3 regions of the Streptomyces kaniharaensis genome follow, and region 2 is predicted to be linked to each of the others. Evidence: riboswitches for the same ligand, from Rfam matches in the RefSeq annotation. Region 2 holds a riboswitch; each other region holds the start of a gene.
The links. Region 2 has a riboswitch for cyclic di-AMP ahead of F7Q99_RS43170 (transglycosylase family protein). Riboswitches for the same ligand answer to the same signal wherever they lie in the genome.
Positions count from the first base shown of each region.

Region 1: another riboswitch for cyclic di-AMP. It lies ahead of F7Q99_RS06210 (NlpC/P60 family protein); the one in region 2 lies ahead of F7Q99_RS43170 (transglycosylase family protein).
Region 3: another riboswitch for cyclic di-AMP. It lies ahead of F7Q99_RS43230 (transglycosylase family protein); the one in region 2 lies ahead of F7Q99_RS43170 (transglycosylase family protein).

Region 1 covers NZ_WBOF01000001.1:1,358,519-1,364,538, forward strand. Annotated here, with positions in the region: gene F7Q99_RS06205 (C40 family peptidase) at 1-947, opposite strand, end outside; gene F7Q99_RS06210 (NlpC/P60 family protein) at 1,176-2,309, opposite strand; cyclic di-AMP (ydaO/yuaA leader) riboswitch at 2,320-2,473, opposite strand; gene F7Q99_RS06215 (C40 family peptidase) at 2,804-3,841, opposite strand; gene F7Q99_RS06220 (NYN domain-containing protein) at 4,052-5,341, opposite strand; gene F7Q99_RS06225 (hypothetical protein) at 5,668-5,946, opposite strand.
Region 2 covers NZ_WBOF01000001.1:3,522,972-3,528,991, forward strand. Annotated here, with positions in the region: gene F7Q99_RS16130 (SDR family NAD(P)-dependent oxidoreductase) at 1-195, opposite strand, end outside; gene F7Q99_RS16135 (cytochrome P450 family protein) at 477-1,775, shown strand; cyclic di-AMP (ydaO/yuaA leader) riboswitch at 1,987-2,154, shown strand; gene F7Q99_RS43170 (transglycosylase family protein) at 2,160-3,083, shown strand; gene eno (phosphopyruvate hydratase) at 3,333-4,619, shown strand; gene F7Q99_RS16150 (FtsB family cell division protein) at 4,725-5,204, shown strand; partial or broken gene F7Q99_RS16155 (DUF501 domain-containing protein) at 5,176-5,703, shown strand; gene F7Q99_RS16160 (Ppx/GppA phosphatase family protein) at 5,862-6,020, shown strand, end outside.
Region 3 covers NZ_WBOF01000001.1:5,423,140-5,429,159, reverse strand. Annotated here, with positions in the region: gene F7Q99_RS24270 (helix-turn-helix domain-containing protein) at 1-762, opposite strand, end outside; gene F7Q99_RS24265 (ATP-binding protein) at 1,176-1,700, shown strand; gene F7Q99_RS24260 (DUF397 domain-containing protein) at 1,922-2,203, opposite strand; partial or broken gene F7Q99_RS24255 (hypothetical protein) at 2,763-3,627, shown strand; cyclic di-AMP (ydaO/yuaA leader) riboswitch at 4,165-4,326, shown strand; gene F7Q99_RS43230 (transglycosylase family protein) at 4,313-5,605, shown strand; gene F7Q99_RS24245 (hypothetical protein) at 5,866-6,020, shown strand, end outside.

The sequences.
Region 1 (6,020 bases), 2.2 Mb from region 2:
GCGTACATGCCGACGTGGTGCATGTCCCGGTAGAAGATCACGAGGTCTCCCGGTCGCGCTTCGGAGAGGCTGACCCGCTGGCCGGCGTATGCCTGGGCCTGCGAGGTGCGCGGCAGGGTCACTCCCGCCTGCCGCCAGCTGTAGTACATCAGACCGGAGCAGTCGAACGTGCGGGGCCCGGCGGATCCGTAGACGTACGGGGATCCGATCATCCTCACGGCGGCCGCCAGCGCCGCCGCGCCGCGGTCGGAGGCCGGCGGGACGGTGCCGAGGTCCAGCCGGTCGGTGCCCCGGGTGGCGCGCTGCTCGGCCTCGTGGGCGTCCTGCGCGGCCATCCGGGTCCGCTCGGTGGCACCCAGGCCGTTGAGCAGCTTCTGGGCCTTGGCGAGCCGCTGCTGGATCTGCTCCTTGCTGTCGGCGAGCGAGCGCCGGGCCTGGTCGAGCTCGGCGAGCTTGCCGGTGGTCTCGGCGCGGCGCTGGTCGAGCCGGCGCTGGCGGGTGACCAGCTCGTGCAGCGTGTCGTTCTGCCGCTCGGCGGCCTGGTCGAGGGTGCGGGCCCGGGTGAGGTACCCGTCCGGGTCGGTGGCGAGCATCAGCTGGACGGCCCGGGTCATGCCGCCGCCGCGGTACTCGGCGCCGGCCACCGTGGCGAGGTCGCCGCGCAGCTGGTTGAGCTGGTCCTGGGCGACGGCCATCTCGCCCTGGAGGATGGTGGTCTCGCCCTGGAGCCGCTGCTGGGCCTCCTGGGCGGCGTTGTACTTCTCCGACGCCTGCTCGGCCTCGTTGTACAGCTGCTCGACCTGCGCCTTGACGTCGCCGCGGTTCGGCGCGTCCGGCACGGGGGCGCCGTGGGCGCTGCCGCCGGCGGTGACGCCGAGGGCGGTGGTGGCGGCCGCGGTCAGTACCAGCGCACGGGCGAGCAGTTGGGAACGGCGGTGCACGGGCATGACGGCGGCGGCTCCAAATCCTGCGGCACGGCCCCGCCGCCGCACCGGAGCGGGCGGCCTGGAAGCGGGAGTCCGGTGGCAGACGTTAGCGAGTCCGGGCAACCGAGTCCAAACCCTTCCCAACCCGAATATTTGACATCTAATCGGACATCAGTCCGAGTCCGGGGAAAAGCCGCAGGCCCGGCCTTCCGTGGTGGAAGACCGGGCCTGCGAGGGCCTGAAGGGGGATCAGACGCGCACGATGGCGGAGAGCGGCATGTTCGAGACCGCCTCGTAGCGGACGTAGGCGCCCGGCTTCGGCGCGTGCAGCACCTGGCCGTTGCCGGCGTAGATGCCGACGTGGTGGGCGTCGCTGAAGAAGATCAGGAGGTCGCCGGGCTGGGCCTGGGAGAGGTCCGTACCGATCCGGGTGCCGGCGTGGGCCTGCTCCTGCGAGGTGCGCGGCAGCGACACGCCGGCCTGGTCGAACGCCCAGACCATCAGGCCGGAGCAGTCGAAGGAGTTCGGGCCGGTGTCGCCCCAGCCGTACGGGCTGCCGACCTTGCTGGCGGCGTAGGACAGCGCGGCGGCACCGTGCGAGCTGCCGGGGGCCGGCTTGGCGACCGGCGAGGAGCTCGGCGAGGAGCTCGGCTGCGAGCCCAGGCCGGTGCGGGTGCTGTCGCGGGAGGCGCGGTCGGCGGCCTGCTGGGCGGCCTTGGCGGCGTCCGCCTTGGCCTTCGCGTCGGCGGCGGCCTTCTCCTCGGCCGCGCGGAGCGCCTGGCGCTCCTGCTCGGTCAGGGTGTTGAGCAGGTCCTGGGCGGCCCTGAGCTTGCCCTGGACCTCCTCCTTGGCGGTCTTGAGCTGCTGCGTGGTGGTGTCCAGCTCGGCGAGCTTGGCCTGGGCCTCGTTGCGGTCCTGGTCGAGCTTGCGCTGCTGCTCCTGGAGCTCCTTCAGCTGACCCTTCTGGGTGCTGCCGGCCTGGTTCAGGGCGTCGGCCTGGCTGAGGAAGTTGTCCGGGCTGGCGGAGAACATCAGCTGGACGGTCGGGGATATGCCCCCGTTGCGGTACTGCTCGCCGGCGATCTCGGCGAGTCCGCCCTGCAGGTCGGTCACCTGCGCCTGCTGGCGCGCCACCTGGTCCTGCAGGCTGCCGACCTGCTTCTGCAGCTCCTGCTGCTTGGCCTGGGCGGCGTTGAACTTCTCCGTCGCGACCTCGGCCTGCTCGTTGAGCTGGTCGACCTGCTCCTTGACCTGGTCCTTGGTCGGCGCCGGGTCGGCGTGGGCACCGGACTGCGCGGAGAGGGCGACGGTTGCAGCGGCGACACCGGTCAGGATGGACACACGGGTGCGGCTGGCGGGCTTGGGACGACGATGGGACGCCACGAAGGCGGGCTCCTTCTTCCTAGGTCCGCCTACCGGGTGAGCTGACGGGTTCGGGCCGGAAGCATGCCCTACGACGCCTCACAGCCGTTCCACCGGCCGACCTGGCGCCGATTCACCCCGGAGGAACGTGGTTCCCCGGCTCCGTTCCACAGCTCCCCCGACCACTGGGCTCCCCGTCGGACAGGCGCTTCGACCTGCCCCGCTGCTTCACGAACTCGACGGAAACCACCGCCGCCACCCTGGCTGGGTGATCGACAGTGCGGTGGTTCGGGGCACGACCCTAGTAACTGAACCGTGATCCGTTCAAATCCTTGTCAGAAAAAAAGCGGTAGAGGAACCAAGTTCATTTGTGAAGATGACCGATGGTGATCGCCGCCGTACGCAAAGCTGATCACCGATCACCAATTGGGGTACGGCGCGAACAGAAGCGAACGCGCCACCCCGTGCAGAGGTGGCGCGGATCACAGGGGCGACGACTCCTCGGTGTCGGGCCGTCAGACCCGGCGGATGGTGTTGATCGGCATCGCGTCGGCCTTCATCACCTTGACCACGTCACCGGTGTGCGGCGCGTGCACCACCATGCCGTTGCCGATGTACATCCCGACGTGGTGCCGGTCGCTGCCGTAGATGACGAGGTCGCCCGGCTGGGCCTGGTCCAGCGAGGGCACCCGGGTGCCGACGTCGCCCTGCTCCTGCGAGGTGCGCGGCAGCGAGACGCCGGCCTTCCCGTACGCCCAGACCATCAGGCCCGAGCAGTCGAAGGTGTTCTCCCCGGTGGCGCCCCACACGTACGGCGAGCCCTGCTTGCTCATCGCCTTGGCGACGGCCACGGCCGCGTACCCGCTCGCCGGCGGCAGGTTGCTGAGGTCGACCCGGTCGCTGCCGCGCGAGGCGCGGTCGTCCTGCGCCTGCTGGGCGCGCAGCGCGGCGCGCTCGGAGGCGCTGAGCGAGTTCAGCAGGTCCTGCGCCGCCTTGAGCTTCTGGTTGACGTCCGCCTTGGCCTGGTTCAGGTCCTTGGTGGTGGCGTCGAGCGAGGCGAGCACCGCGGCGGCCTCGGCCTTCTCCTGGTCCAGCCGGCGCTGCTGGTCCAGCAGGCCCTTGAGCGCCTCGGCCTCGCTGGTGCTGGCCTGCTGCACGCTGGAGGCCTTGTCCAGGTAGCCGGCCGGGTCGGAGGAGAGCATCAGCTGCACGGACGGGTCGATGCCGCCGGTGCGGTACTGCTCGCCCGCCACGCCCGCGAGGCCGGCCTGAAGCTGGGTCATCTGCTCCTGGCCGCGGGCCACCTGGTCCTGCAGCTGGTCGGCCTGCTTGCGCAGCTGGTCGGCCCGCTCCTTGGCGCCGTTGAACTTCTCCGCCGCCTGCTCCTGCTCCTGCTGGAGCTGGTCGATCTGCGCCTTGACGTCCGACTTGTTCGGCTGCGGCGCGGCGTGCGCGGCCACCTGGGCGGAGAGGGCGACCGCGGTCGCAGCGGCAGCGGTGAGCACGGAGACCCGCGCGCGGCTCGGCTGCTTGGGACGGCGGTGGGAGGCCAAGGGACGGGCTCCTTCTTCCATCGGCCTCACCCGATCGAGTGAGAATCCGGAAAATAGGTTTGACGCCAGACCCTAGTGAAGATCTAAGCGTTCCGCCACTCCCTCGAAGGCGTGAACTCACACCTTCAGAGTGACTTCACCAGATCCCCCCATCCCCCCGAAAAGGGTTCTGACCAGGCATCATCCCGATCCGAAGGGGGTCACCCCCGGTCAGGGCCGGGCCAGCCGATTCAGCAGCAGCACCGAGGCGACGGGGCGCGCGCCGGCCTTCCGCACGCCCTCCGCCACCTCCCGGTCGGTGGAGACCACCACCACCGGGCGGCCCTGCGGCTCGGCCCGCACCAGGCGGCGGATCAGCTCGTCCGCCGTCTCGCCGGTCCGGCTGAACCGTACCCGAACCCCGCGCGGCGGCGCCATGATGACCGGCACGTCCAGGTCCTGCCCGTCGAACACACAGGTGACCTCCGCCTGCGTGCGCTGGGCCAGCATCGCCAGCCCGCCCAGCAGCCGGATCCGCTGCTGCTCCAGCGGCAGCGTCGGATAGCCGGTCTTGGTCACGTTGTAGCCGTCCACCACCAGGTGCACCTGCGGGATCGCCAGCAGCTGGTCCAGCAGCGCCGGATCGTCCTCCGCCAGCCCGCGCCGGGCCACGTCGTGCGGCGAGGCCGCACCCGGCACCACCGCCTCCACCAGGTCCGCCGGGCGGATCTGCGACACCGGCAGCGCCAGCTCCCGCTGGAGCCCCTGCGCCGACTGCAGCACGGTGTCCAGCAGCAGCCGCAGCCGCATGTCCTCGACGCTGCGCCCCTCGCGAGCCGACCGGCGGCCCTGCTCGGCGGCGTTCTCCAGCTCGGAGACCCGGTGCCGCAGCCGCCGCGCCTCGCTCTCGGCGGCGCTGCGCTCGGCCGCCGCCTGCGCCCGCAGCGTCTCCAGCTCCCCGGCCAGCCGGCGGGTCTCGGCCTGCGCCCGGCGGGTGTCGCTCTCCAGCGACCGCATCTTCCGGCGCAGCGCGTCGGCCTCCCGGCGGACGTCCTCCGACTCGGCCCGCTGCCGGTCCAGGTCCGCCCGCGCGGCCGCACGCACCTCGGTCAGCTCGGCCTGGAGCTTCTCCGCCAGCCGGGCCGCCTCCGCCGCCGCGCCCTCGGCGTCGGCCCGCTCGGCCTCCTCGCCGGCCTCGGCGACCAGCCGGCTCCAGCCCGCCGACCGCACCAGGTAGGCGGCGGCCGCGACGTCCATCGGATCGGCGGCGCCGGGGACGCTGCCCGACTCCAGCGCCTTCACCAGGTCCGGCTGCCCGAGCCGCAGCCGTTCCGCTATCCGCACCCGGAAGGCCGGCTCCGACTCCAGCGCCGCGGCCAGCGCGGTGGCCGCGTACTTGGCGCGCCGCACAGGGGTGAACTTCGCGTACTGACGGAGGCTCTGCGGCAGCTCGCCCGGAGGCATTCCGCCGAGCGCGTCCGCCGCCAGGCCGACCACGCGCCGGCGTACTCCCTCGGGCAGCGGCCGGTCGAGCTTCTCGACCGGGCGGCCCGCCGCCTCCTCGGCCCCGGAGCCGGCCTCGGCGGCCTCGACGGCCTCGGACGAGGTGGCCCCGACGACGGTCTCCGCCGCCTCAGCGGCCGGCGCCCGCCCGCCCGCAGCGGGCTGGCGCCCCTGCGGCCCGGTGGGCTCCCTCGCTGCGTCCACCACGTCCTCGGCTCCGATCCTGGTCCAACGCGCACGGCCCCGCGGCCGCCGCCGCTGTCGTCACGCTCCGTGCGTCCTGTCTGTATTGTCCCGTGCGGCGGACGCCCGCGCCGCGCGCCGTCCACCGCACCGGCGGGGCATCAGCCCTGTTCGGCCGCGGCCTCAGCGCCCTCTGCCTCAGCGCCCTCTGCCCCCGGGCGGGCGACCAGCTCGACCTGGTCCACCGCGTTGCACCAGCGGCAGCGCACCGACTCGATCGTCTCGTTCAGGACCTCGGTCTCCTCGACCTTGGACTCGCCGGCCAGGTCGAAGTGCAGGAACTCGGTCACCCGCGCGGTGCGGGTCACGTCGAAGCGGGTGAGGTTGCCGCACAGGGTGCAGCGCCAGCGCGTCTCGGCGGTCAGGGCGGGGACGGTCATCGGGGTCCTCTCGGGTGGTCCCTGGATGGGCTGGGCGCTCCCCCGGGGCCCCGGCGTCGGCGGCGGGAGGCGGG
Region 2 (6,020 bases):
GCGGATGTCCCCGCCGACGCCGACGACGGGGCAGCCGGGCCGGTCGAGCTCCGCGGCGAGGTCCTCGGCGACGGCGGCCCGCTGGTCGGCGATCAGCATGCCGGCGGCGCCGGCCGCGGTGAACCGGCGGGCGAGGTCGGCCCCCGACCCGCCGTCGAGTACCGCGATGACGACGACTGCCCCGCTGACCTTCATTGGTCCGCTCCTCCCTGTGGGCGGCACCGCACCGGCGCCCACGATTTTCTGCCGAGGATCGTAGGCACGTCCTGACCCTCCGCAACAGGGATTACCCCTCAGGTGACCAGACTCACGCCCGCCGCACGGCCAAGAGCTGTCCAAGACCCGTCTACAGGCCGTCCACAGGCCGTGCACGGAGCGTTCGCGGGGTGTTGATCGACCCTGCGCCGGCCGTGGACGAACCGGTCACGGTCCGTCACCGGCCGGGCCCACCCTGATCCACCGGATACGGTCGAACCATGCCAGTTCAGCCCGATGACGCCCGCCCGCCGCTCTTCACGTGGGAGTTCGCCGCCGATCCGTACCCGGCCTACGCCTGGCTGCGCGAGCACGCCCCGGTGCACCGCACCACGCTGCCGAGCGGGGTGGAGGCCTGGCTGGTGACGAGGTACGCGGACGCGCGCCAGGCGCTGGCGGACAGCCGGCTGTCGAAGAACCCGGCGCACCACAGCGAGCAGGCGCACCGCACCGGCCGGGTGGGCATCCCGGGCGAGCGGCAGGCGGACCTGATGACGCATCTGCTGAACATCGACCCGCCGGACCACACCCGGCTGCGCCGCCTGGTGTCGAAGGCGTTCACGCCGCGCCGGGTGGCCGAGTTCGAGCCGCGGGTGCAGCAGCTCACCGACCGCCTGATCGACGGCTTCGCGCAGCGCGGCTCGGCGGACCTGATCCACGAGTTCGCGTTCCCGCTCCCCATCTACGCGATCTGCGACATGCTGGGCGTGCCGGCCGAGGACCAGGACGACTTCCGCGACTGGGCCGGCATGATGCTGAGACACACGAAGCCGGGCCACGGCAGCGGCCAACGCGGCGGCGTGGGGCGGGCGGTGAAGCGGATGCGGGCGTATCTGCTGGAGCTGATCCACCGCAAGCGGTTGGAGCTCGGGGACGACCTGATCTCGGGCCTGATCCGGGCGAGCGACCACGGCGAGCACCTGACCGAGAACGAGGCCGCCGCGATGGCGTTCATCCTCCTCTTCGCGGGTTTCGAGACGACCGTCAACCTGATCGGCAACGGCACGTACGCGCTGCTGCGCAATCCCGGACAGCGGGCGTTGCTGCAGGAGTCGGTGGCCCGTGGCGAGACCGCGCTGCTGGAGACCGGGATCGAGGAACTCCTGCGCTACGACGGGCCGGTGGAGCTGGCGACGTGGCGGTTCGCGACCCGGCCGCTGGCCATCGGCGGGGTGGACATCCCGGTCGGCGACCCGGTGCTGGTGGTGCTCGCCGCGGCGGACCGGGATCCGGCCCGGTTCGCGGACGAGAACACCCTGGACCTGGCCCGGACGGACAACCCGCACCTGGGCTTCGGGCACGGGATCCACTACTGCATCGGCGCGCCGCTGGCCCGGCTCGAAGGACGCAGCGCGCTGGCCACGCTGCTTTCCCGCCTGCCCGATCTGCGGCTGGCGGAAACCCCGGAGAATCTGCGCTGGCGCGGCGGTCTGATCATGCGCGGACTGCGTGAACTTCCGGTCGAATTCAGTCCGGAGAGCCGCTCCCCGCATGCCGTTCTCGGCGCCTCGACCAGCTGACGACACGTCGCTCATGCACCTCGGGCGCCAGCATGAACACCCATCAATCCGGACAAACATCTGCCGTTGACCGGTGATTGAACACGCGACGTAATTCCGGTGTGATGTCGACGATATGAGCTTGTGATTTGTCTGAGGATCGGTCTACTCTCCCTGGAGTTCGCAGCTGCGGACCCTCGTACGCGGAACGCCGAGTCCTGCCCGCCGCGTCACGGGAAACCGACCAGACCCTGGGCAGGGACGGGGGAACCAGGATTTTTGCCGTTCCTCGACGGCTTGGGGTGAAGCCGCCCATGCGGAATCGTTTCCGCTGACGGCGGCCGGGCCACCTCCCGGTCCGAACCCGACAGCTCACCTCGCAGGCGTGCGGAGAGGGACCTCTTCATGCTGTTCGTTGGAACTGGCCGTCACCGTCGTCGCACCCAGGCCGAGAAGGCCATCGCCGTCGCAGGTGTGGCAGGCGTCGGACTCGCACTGCCGATCCTCACCGCCACCGGCGCCTCCGCCGCCCCGGCCTCCGGCTGGGACTCCGTCGCCCAGTGCGAGAGCGGCGGCGACTGGAGCATCAACACCGGCAACGGCTTCTACGGCGGCCTGCAGTTCACCTCCAGCACCTGGAAGGCGTACGGCGGCACCGCGTACGCGCCGCAGGCCAACCAGGCCAGCAAGTCCCAGCAGATCTCGGTGGCCGAGAAGGTCCTGGCCTCGCAGGGCCCGGGCGCCTGGCCGGTCTGCTCGAAGAAGGCCGGCCTGTCGAAGGGCGGCGCTCCGGCCGTCGTCGACTCCTCCTCGGACGCCAAGCCCGCCGCCCAGCAGCATGCCCAGCAGCCCGCCGCGAAGCCCGCCCAGCCGAAGCCGGCTCAGAAGCCCGTGCAGCAGCAGGCCGCCCAGCCGCACGCCCATCAGCACGCCCAGCAGGCCCAGCCCCAGCAGCAGGCCCAACCCCAGGCCCCGGGCTTCTCCGGCAAGGCCGGCTGGGACGCCGACGCGAAGGTGTACTGGTACCAGAACAACGGCGCCTGGTACTGGACCAGCCACCAGAGCGTCTACCAGCAGTACGCCGGCCAGGCCGCGACCCAGTACGCGCCGTCCGCCCCGGCCCAGTCGGCTCCCGCCGCCACCCACCACGCCCCGGCCGCGCCGCAGGGCGGCCACGACTACACCGTGCACGCCGGTGACACGCTGTCGAGCATCGCCGCCGCCCAGGGCGTGTCCGGCGGCTGGCACGCGCTGTACGACGGCAACCGCGGCACCGTCGGCGGCGACCCGAACCTGATCCTCCCCGGCCAGGTCCTGCACCTCGGCTGACCTCGGCTGATCTGGGGGCACCGGACGAAGGGGGGCGGCGGCTCCGGCCCCCTTCGTCCGCGTTCGCCCCCTTTGTTGGGGCAACCAGGTGAACTACCGGTGGGTAGTCGGGCCACACGGTGAGACGGGACCCAGGTCAACGTGGCCCCGGGAGCCCGTGCGGTTAGGCTCTGGTCGTAACGACTCCGCAATCGTCCCGCCGACAGCACCACCGTCAGCCGGACCCCTGCTTCCGCAAGGAGATGCCTCGTGCCGTCCATCGATGTCGTCGTAGCCCGTGAGATTCTCGACTCGCGTGGCAACCCCACGGTCGAGGTCGAGGTCGGCCTCGACGACGGCAGCACCGGTCGTGCCGCTGTCCCGTCGGGTGCCTCCACCGGCGCCTTCGAGGCGCTGGAGCTCCGCGACGGTGACAAGAACCGCTACTTCGGCAAGGGCGTGGAGAAGGCCGTCCTGGCCGTCATCGAGCAGATCGGCCCGGAGCTGGTCGGCTATGACGCCACCGAGCAGCGCCTGATCGACCAGGCCATGCTCGACTTGGACGCCACCCCGGACAAGTCCTCGCTCGGCGCCAACGCCATCCTGGGTGTCTCGCTGGCCGTCGCGCACGCCGCCTCCGAGGCCAGCGACCTGCCGCTGTTCCGCTACCTGGGCGGCCCGAACGCGCACGTCCTGCCCGTTCCGATGATGAACATCCTCAACGGCGGGTCGCACGCGGACTCCAACGTCGACATCCAGGAGTTCATGATCGCCCCGATCGGCGCGGAGTCCTTCTCCGAGGCCGTCCGCTGGGGCGTCGAGGTCTACCACACCCTCAAGGGCGTGCTGAAGGAGCGCGGCCTGTCCACCGGCCTCGGCGACGAGGGCGGCTTCGCGCCGAACCTGGACAGCAACCGCGAGGCCCTCGACCTCATCGTCGAGGCCATCCAGAAGGCCGGCTACGTGCCCGGCCAGGACGTCGCGCTGGCCCTGGACGTCGCCTCCTCCGAGTTCTACAAGGACGGCGCCTACCAGTTCGAGGGCAAGGCCCTCTCCGCCGCCGAGCTCATCGAGTACTACGCCGAGCTGGTCGCCGCCTACCCGCTGGTCTCCATCGAGGACCCGCTGGACGAGTCGGACTGGGACGGCTGGAAGGCCATGACCGACAAGCTGGGCGACAAGGTCCAGCTGGTCGGCGACGACCTGTTCGTCACCAACCCGGCCCGCCTGGCCAAGGGCATCGAGACCGGCACCGCCAACGCCCTGCTCGTCAAGGTGAACCAGATCGGCTCGCTGACCGAGACCCTGGACGCCGTCGAGCTGGCCCAGCGCAACGGCTACCGCTGCATGATGTCGCACCGCTCCGGCGAGACCGAGGACGTCACCATCGCCGACCTGGCCGTCGCCACCAACTGCGGCCAGATCAAGACCGGTGCCCCGGCCCGCTCCGAGCGCGTCGCCAAGTACAACCAGCTGCTGCGCATCGAGGAGATCCTCGACGACGCCGCCGAGTACGCCGGCCGCGGCGCCTTCCCGCGCTTCAAGCACGAGGGCTGAGCGCACGCCTGACCGGTGCCCCGCCGTTCACCCCGTAGGGTGGACGGCGGGGCACCGTCGCGACCAGGAGGGGAACGGGAGATGGCAGGCTGGAGGATCCCGGGCTTGGCGGCCCGGCCTCGCTTCACGAGCCGGGCGACCGTCCTCGTCCTGGTGCTCTGCTCGCTCGTGGCGATCCTCGCCTACCCGACGCGGCAGTTCATCTCCCAGCGCGCCGAGATCTCCGCCCAGCGGGCGAAGGCCGAGCATGCCCGGCAGCAGGTCGAGCAGCTGCGCCGGGAGAAGGCCCGCTGGCAGGACCCGGAGTACGTCAAGGCGCAGGCCCGCGCCCGGCTGCACTACGCGATGCCGGGGGAGACCCCGTACATCGCGGTGGACCCGGCCGGACAGGGCGCCCCCGCGTCCTCCGCCGCCTCGCCCGCCCCCGCCGGCGGCACGGCCACCGGCCCGGTGAAGGCCGCCAAGCCCTGGTACTCCAGCATCTGGGACTCGGTGGACGCCGCCGACACCGCCGCCCTGGCCCCGCCCTCCACCCGTCCGCTCCCACCGTCCCCCGTTGGAGACCCCGCCTCCCATGACCACTGAGAACCACCCCGCCGTCTCCGACGCCGACGTCGCGGCCATCGCCGCCCAGCTCGGCCGGGTGCCGCGCGGCCTGCGCGCCGTGGCGCACCGCTGCCCCTGCGGCAACCCGGACGTCGTGGAGACGGCCCCCCGGCTGCCGGACGGCACGCCGTTCCCCACGCTCTACTACCTGACCTGCCCCAAGGCCGCCTCGCTGATCGGCACCCTGGAGGCGGACGGCGTGATGAAGGAGCAGAGCGCCCGCCTCGCCGAGGACCCGGAGCTGGCCGCCGCCTACCAGAAGGCGCACGAGGACTACATCGCCCGGCGCGACGCCATCGAGGTGCTGGAGGGCTTCCCGAGCGCCGGCGGCATGCCGGACCGGGTCAAGTGCCTGCACGTGCTGGCCGGCCACTCGCTGGCGGCCGGCGAGGGCGTCAATCCGCTCGGCGACGAGGCGCTCGGCATGCTGGAGGACTGGTGGGCCAAGGGCCCGTGCGTCTCCCCGGCCGAGGTCGAGGCCGCCGGTGAGCGGGTCGCCCGCAACCGGGCCAAGGAGCAGGACCACGAGGCCGTGATCGCCGCCAAGGAGGCGAAGACCGCCGAGCGCGCCGCCAAGAAGCGCGCCGCCGAGGAGGGCGACGCGCAGGAATCCTCTTCCCGGGAGTCCGAGTGAGCATGACCCGTGTGGCCGCGATCGACTGCGGCACCAACTCGATCCGCCTGCTGGTCGCCGATCTGGACCCGGAGACCGGGCAGATCACCGACCTCGACCGCCGGATGATCATCAACCGGCTGGGCCAGGGCGTGGACCAGACCGGCCGGCTGCACCCGGAC
Region 3 (6,020 bases), 1.9 Mb from region 2:
CCGCTTGTCGAGGTAGAGCGCGCTGGTGAGCTGCTCCAGGTAGACCACGTCGGCGAGGTCCTGCTCGGGGAAGCGCAGAATGGTGAACGCGCCGGACTCGCCCGCGTGCGCACCGAAGCGGAACGGCATGACCTGGATGACGACGTTGGCCTGCTCGGCGACGTCGATCAGGTACTGCACCTGGCCGCGCATCACCTCGGGCCCGCCGACCGGGCGGCGCAGCGCGGCCTCGTCGATGACGGCCCACAGGCGGGGGCTGGTGCCCTCGGTCAGCAGCTTCTGGCGGCGCAGGCGGAGGCTGACCCTCCGCTCGACCTCCTCCTCGCTGATGACCGGCCGACTCTGGCCGAAAACGGCCCGCGCGTACTCCTCGGACTGCAGGAGTCCGGGGATGAACTGCACTTCGTACGTACGGATCAGCTGCGCGGCCTCCTCCAGGCCGACGTAGGTCTGGAACCAGCCCGGCAGCACGTCGTTGAAGCTGTGCCACCAGCCGGACTTGTTGGCCTCGCGGACCAGGCCGAGCAGGGCCTCCCGCTCCAGGCCGTCGTCGACGCCGTAGAGGCTGAGCAGATCGGCGACGTCGCGCTCCTTGAAGCTGACCCGGCCGAGCTCCATGCGGCTGATCTTGGACTCGGAGGCGCGGATCGCGTAGCCGGCGTCCTCGCGGGTGATGCCGCGCGCTTCACGCAGGCGGCGCAACTGTGAGCCGAGGAGGATCCGGCGGACCATCGAGCCGCCGCCCGGCTGAACTGTGGTCATGCGGTCGAAACCTCCACCTAGGGCAAACAGCGCACAGTCTGCCATCAGTTGAGCGCTCACGGTGCCGATACTGACGGATGTTCCTATCAGTTCTGCACTCCACACACCAGGATGCACGTGCATCCGGCGCTTGCATATGCCAATAGTGCGACTGCACGTGAATCGACTCTTGCATCTGCAGTGAGCGCAGAGGACCATGGTGCACGTGCACCTGCACACCCCTGGCAATCCCGCGGGCTCCGCGTCGACCCCACGCGCGACTCCGTGCACCAGCCCGGCAGCGCCCCCCGCGCCACCGGGCGTTTGTGCGCGCGCGCCTGGTCGCGGGGGCCGTGCGGCCGAGCGAGTCGGAGGTGACCGGCATGACCCCGGCGGGTCCAGCCGTGTCCGCCCCCTTATGGGAGGAGCTCTTCATGAGCACCGGTACGGCTTTGGCGGTTGACCCCCTTGTGGTCACCTGTACGCTCGCTCCTCGCTTCGAAGCCGTCAGAACAGCGCGCGACTTCGCCAGAACCGCTCTTCAGCGCTGGGGCCTGATGGAGTTGTTCGACGATGTCGCGCTGGTGGCGTCGGAGCTGGTGACCAACGCCCTGCGGCATGCGATCGGCGCACGGCCCGACCCGTCGGGCGGCGCCCTGGGCGAGTACGACTTTCCCACACACGCGAGCGCGGACGGCCGGCTACCGATCCGAATAAGCCTCGTGCACCGTGCGCCCCAGATCGTCTGCGCGGTCAGCGACCCGAGCAGCATCGGCCCGGTCGCCCGGGAGGCCGACTTCGTGGCCGAATCGGGCCGCGGGCTGCACCTGGTGGACTCGTTCAGCCGCTCCTGGGGCTGGCACCCGCTGGGCGGCGGCAAGGTGGTCTGGGCACTGTTCGAGGCCGAACCGGAGGCGGCGATCCCCGAACTCGGCGGCCGGCACCGGCGTTCCGCCTAGCACCGGGCGAGCGCATCCGCGCGGAGGGAGACCCCGGGAGGCCCCCTGGGCCCGGCGGCCCGGCACTCCTCTGCGACCCTGGCACTCCCCGGTGGGCATTCCTCAGCCCCGGCTCACCCCCGAAAGGCCGGCCCCGAGGACCGGGCCCGAAAGCCCGAAAGACAAAGGCCGTCGCGGTGTCGGCACCCACGACGGCCCCCCGATGGCGGAGCGAAGGCCGGTCAGACGGCCAGGTGGTCGAACTCCCCGTCCTTGACCCCCAGCAGCATGGCGGCGATCTCGGCCCGGGTGTAGATGAGCGCCGGACCGTCCGGGAAGCGCGAGTTGCGCATCGCCACGTCGCCCCCCGGCAGGGCGGCGAACTCGACGCAGTTCCCCTGGGAGTTGCTGTGCAGGCTCTTCTGCCAGACCACTCCCGTCAGATCGGCTGCGGCCATCCCGTTGTACGCGCCGTGCTCGCCATACGAACCGTACGAGCCGTGCGTGTCCTGCGAGTCGTGCATAGAAGTCTCCCGAAGAGCCCCGGAGTTGCGGTCCAGCGCGGCGCCCCCGGCAGCCGCCGAACAAACGGGCCGGCCCCGTACCAGCCCGGCACAACGCCTCACTTGACGCGATGATAGCTGCTGTGCACGTGCATCAGCACGAGACATTGCAGGTGCACGAGGCCTTTCAATACCCGGCCCGAACTCTTCACGGACCCTTCCCCGACGACACGTAAAGGGACATAGCAGACTGAATCGGCAGGCTCCCGATGACCCGCCGTGAGCGGCTCCCCGCTGAATGTTGATCTTCGAGAGCCGGGAGTCGCACTCTCGTGACGCTCCGTCAGTTCAGCCTCGGACTGTGAGACATCTCACGCGCCGCCGGTGCAACGCAACCCCTCGCCGGGTACGTCTTCAGGAGATACCGGTGGGCGCGCGGGGGTTGGGGCAGGTATGCCCGGAATGCAGTGAATCATCCCGTGCGTACGGCCCCCTCGCCCGGCGCGCACACCACGCTCGCGCGAAACCGGCACGGCAGCCGACTGCAGCCCTGACGGGCCGATGTCCTACGATCTCCGCCATGAGCACCGCAGCCATTCCGGGCGCGCCATTGCCCGTCCGCACTCCAGGCTCCCGTGCGCGGGGGCGCCATCGCCGCCCCGAGCGCCCTGAGATCCCGGCCGGTTCCCCGGCCCTGGTGCTCGCCGTACCCGCGACCGCGGGGCCCGAGTCCCGCTCGGTCGTCGAGGAGCTGCTGTCGATCGTCCGCAGTGAGCAGAACGGCGTGCAGACCGCGGCGGGTTACCTCCCCGGCGACGCGGACGAGGACGAGGGCGGCCACGAGCACACCGTCGCCGAGCTGCTGGCCGAGGCCGCCGAGGCCGGCCTGCCCGCGCCGATCCTGGTACCGCTGGTACCCGGCCCGCACGGCTTCCTGACCGAGCTTCACGCGCTCGCCGCCGAGGCCGGCGCCCAGGTCACCGATGCGCTGGGCCCGCACCCGCCTGCTCGCCGAGGCCGTCCACGTGCGCCTGTCCGAGGCCGGGCTGGCCCGCGCCGACCGTGCCCGGCTGTTCGCCATCGCGACCGCCGCGGACGGCGTCGTGCTGACCACCGTCGGCGGCGAGGACGCCGCCGCCGCGGCCGGGATCACCGGCGTGCTGCTGGCCGCCCGGCTGGCCGTCCCGGTCGTCGCCGCCGCGCTCGACGTGCCCGGCTCGGTGGCCGCGGCCGTCGCGCACCTCAAGGAGACCGGCTCGGAGCGTCCCGCGCTGGCCCCGCTGGTGATCGGCCCAGAGGCGGACGCCGAGCTGCTCGCCGCGGCCGCCGAGGAGACCGGCTGCCCGTCCGCCGCGCCGCTGGGCGCATACCCGACGGTGGGCCAGCTGATCGCGTCCACGTACCTCGCCGCGCTGCCGGCCCCGTCGCCCGAGGCGCTGGCCGCGCTGGCGGAGGCCGAGGCGGCGGCTGCCGCCGAGGCCGAGGCGGCCGCTGAGGCCGAGGCGGCCGCTGAGGCCGCTCAGGGCGCCGAGGAGACTGCCGGCGAGTAGCAGGCCCACGCACAGCCCGAAAGGGCCCGGAACGGTGGCGTTCCGGGCCCTTTCGGCTTGCGGCGTACGGGAGTTAAGAGCTTAATGCGCTAGATGTCCGTTCTGTCGATGTTTGCCCATGGATGTTCTTCGACAACGGGAGCGGGCGAATCGCCGCCGCGACGCCTCCCGGGCGCGCACGCCGGAGCGCGACTCGACGCGCCGTCACCCATCTCCTGAAGCACAGACAGTTGTGCGCATCCACAGGCAGATTCCCGAAAGACGATCATTTCCGATCATGATGAGCGGCAGTTTTGGCACTTCCCACCAATCGGTGATGCGCGTCACAGCTATTTGCAGTTTGAACTTAAGTCTGCTTAACGTGCTCCCCGTTCGTGACCACACGGACCCAGTTCATCCGCAACGCCGAGTCCTGCCGTCGGGTGCACTGGCAGCGCGAAAACGCACCACGGCAGGAGCGGGGGACCCACAGGTAAGTCGCCCCGGACCATTCCTCGGAACGGTCCAGGGCTAGGGGTGAAGCCGCGCCCACGCGCGGCCGGGCAACTCCGGCCCGAATCCGACAGCTCACCTCGCAGGCGTGGGAGAGGACCGCGTCTTCATGCTGCCCACCAACGGCACTCGCCTGTCCAACCGCGCCCGCCGCGCGATCGCCGCCCTCGGCGTCGCAGGCATCGGTCTCACGATCCCCTGCCTCACCTCCGGCACCGCCTCCGCCGCCACCGTCGCCACCTGGGACAAGGTCGCCCAGTGCGAGAGCAGCGGCAACTGGAGCATCAACACCGGCAACGGCTTCTACGGCGGCCTGCAGTTCACCAACAGCACCTGGGCCGCGTTCGGTGGCACCTCGTTCGCCCCGCGCGCCGACCTGGCCACCAAGGACCAGCAGATCGCGATCGCCGAGAAGGTGCTCGCCGTGCAGGGCCCCGGCGCCTGGCCGGTGTGCTCCATCCAGGCCGGCCTGACCAAGGGCGGCGCCCCGGCCGCCGTCAACACCTCCGCCGCCGCCGCCAAGCCGGCCGCGCAGACCCCCGCCCCGGCCGCCAAGCCGGCCGCCGCCCCGGCCAAGGCCCAGACCCCGGCTCAGGCCCCCGCCCAGGCCCAGGCGTCCGCCGACGCGGCCAAGGGCACCGGGTCGCAGAGCTGGCAGGGCAAGAGCCAGAGCGCCCAGGCCCAGGACTACACCGTCGTCGCCGGCGACTGGCTGTCCGCGATCGCCGACAAGCACCACGTCCAGGGCGGCTGGCAGAAGCTCTACGACCTCAACCGCAGCACCATGACCGAGGGCGCGGACCGCATCTACCCGGGCCAGCGTCTGCACCTCGCCGACTCCGCCCAGAGCTCCACGGACGGCCACGCCGGCCAGAGCTTCAACTGGTTCAACCGCTCCTCGCAGTCCGGCCAGACCGCCACTGCCACCGCCGCCAAGCCGGCCGCGCAGGTCCAGACCATCGCCGCGAAGTCCGCCGCCCCCACCCAGGCGCAGGTGCAGGCCGCGGCTCCGGCCGCCGCCGGCAGCATGGCCGCCGCGGTCGCCTTCGCCGAGTCGAAGGTCGGCCAGGCCTACGTCTACGGCGGCACCGGCAACGGTGGTTGGGACTGCTCCGGCCTGACCCAGGCCGCGCTGCGCGCCGCGGGCGTCAACATCCCGCGCGTCGCCGCCGACCAGGCCGCCGCCAGCACCCACGTCTCGCTGGACAGCCTGCAGCCGGGTGACCTGCTGTTCTGGTCCAACAACGGCAAGGACTCCGGCGTCTACCACGTCGCGATCTACGTCGGCGGCGGCAAGTACGTCGAGGCCGCCAACCCGAGCGCGGGCGTGCGGATGCAGACCATCGCCAACTTCGCGCCGGACTTCGCCGGCCGCGTCTGAGGACAGTCGGCGGGAGCCGTGGTCACGGGCGAGGTGACCGGCGACGGTGACGGGTCACCGGTCGCCAGGGACGGCTAACAGATGACAGCGAACAGCTGACAGATAACAGATGTTGAAATCTGTTATCTGTCAGCTGTCGTCTGCTAGCGGTCGCCCCGGGGAGAGGGCTGGTCGCTCCTCCCCGGGGCTTCGGCCTATCCGCGTGGTCAAACCTCCGCCCGACGGGCATGCTGCTGCTCTGCACCCGAGGAGGAGTCACCATGGCCCTGGTCACCGTCACGCTCGACGCGAACCTCGCGATCGACGCGATGATGCTCTCCGGTACCAAGAACCCGCAGGACGCCGTCGAACTGGTCCTGCGCGACTACCTGGCCCGCGGCCGCCGTACCGAGGCCCGTACCGGCGACGCCGCCGA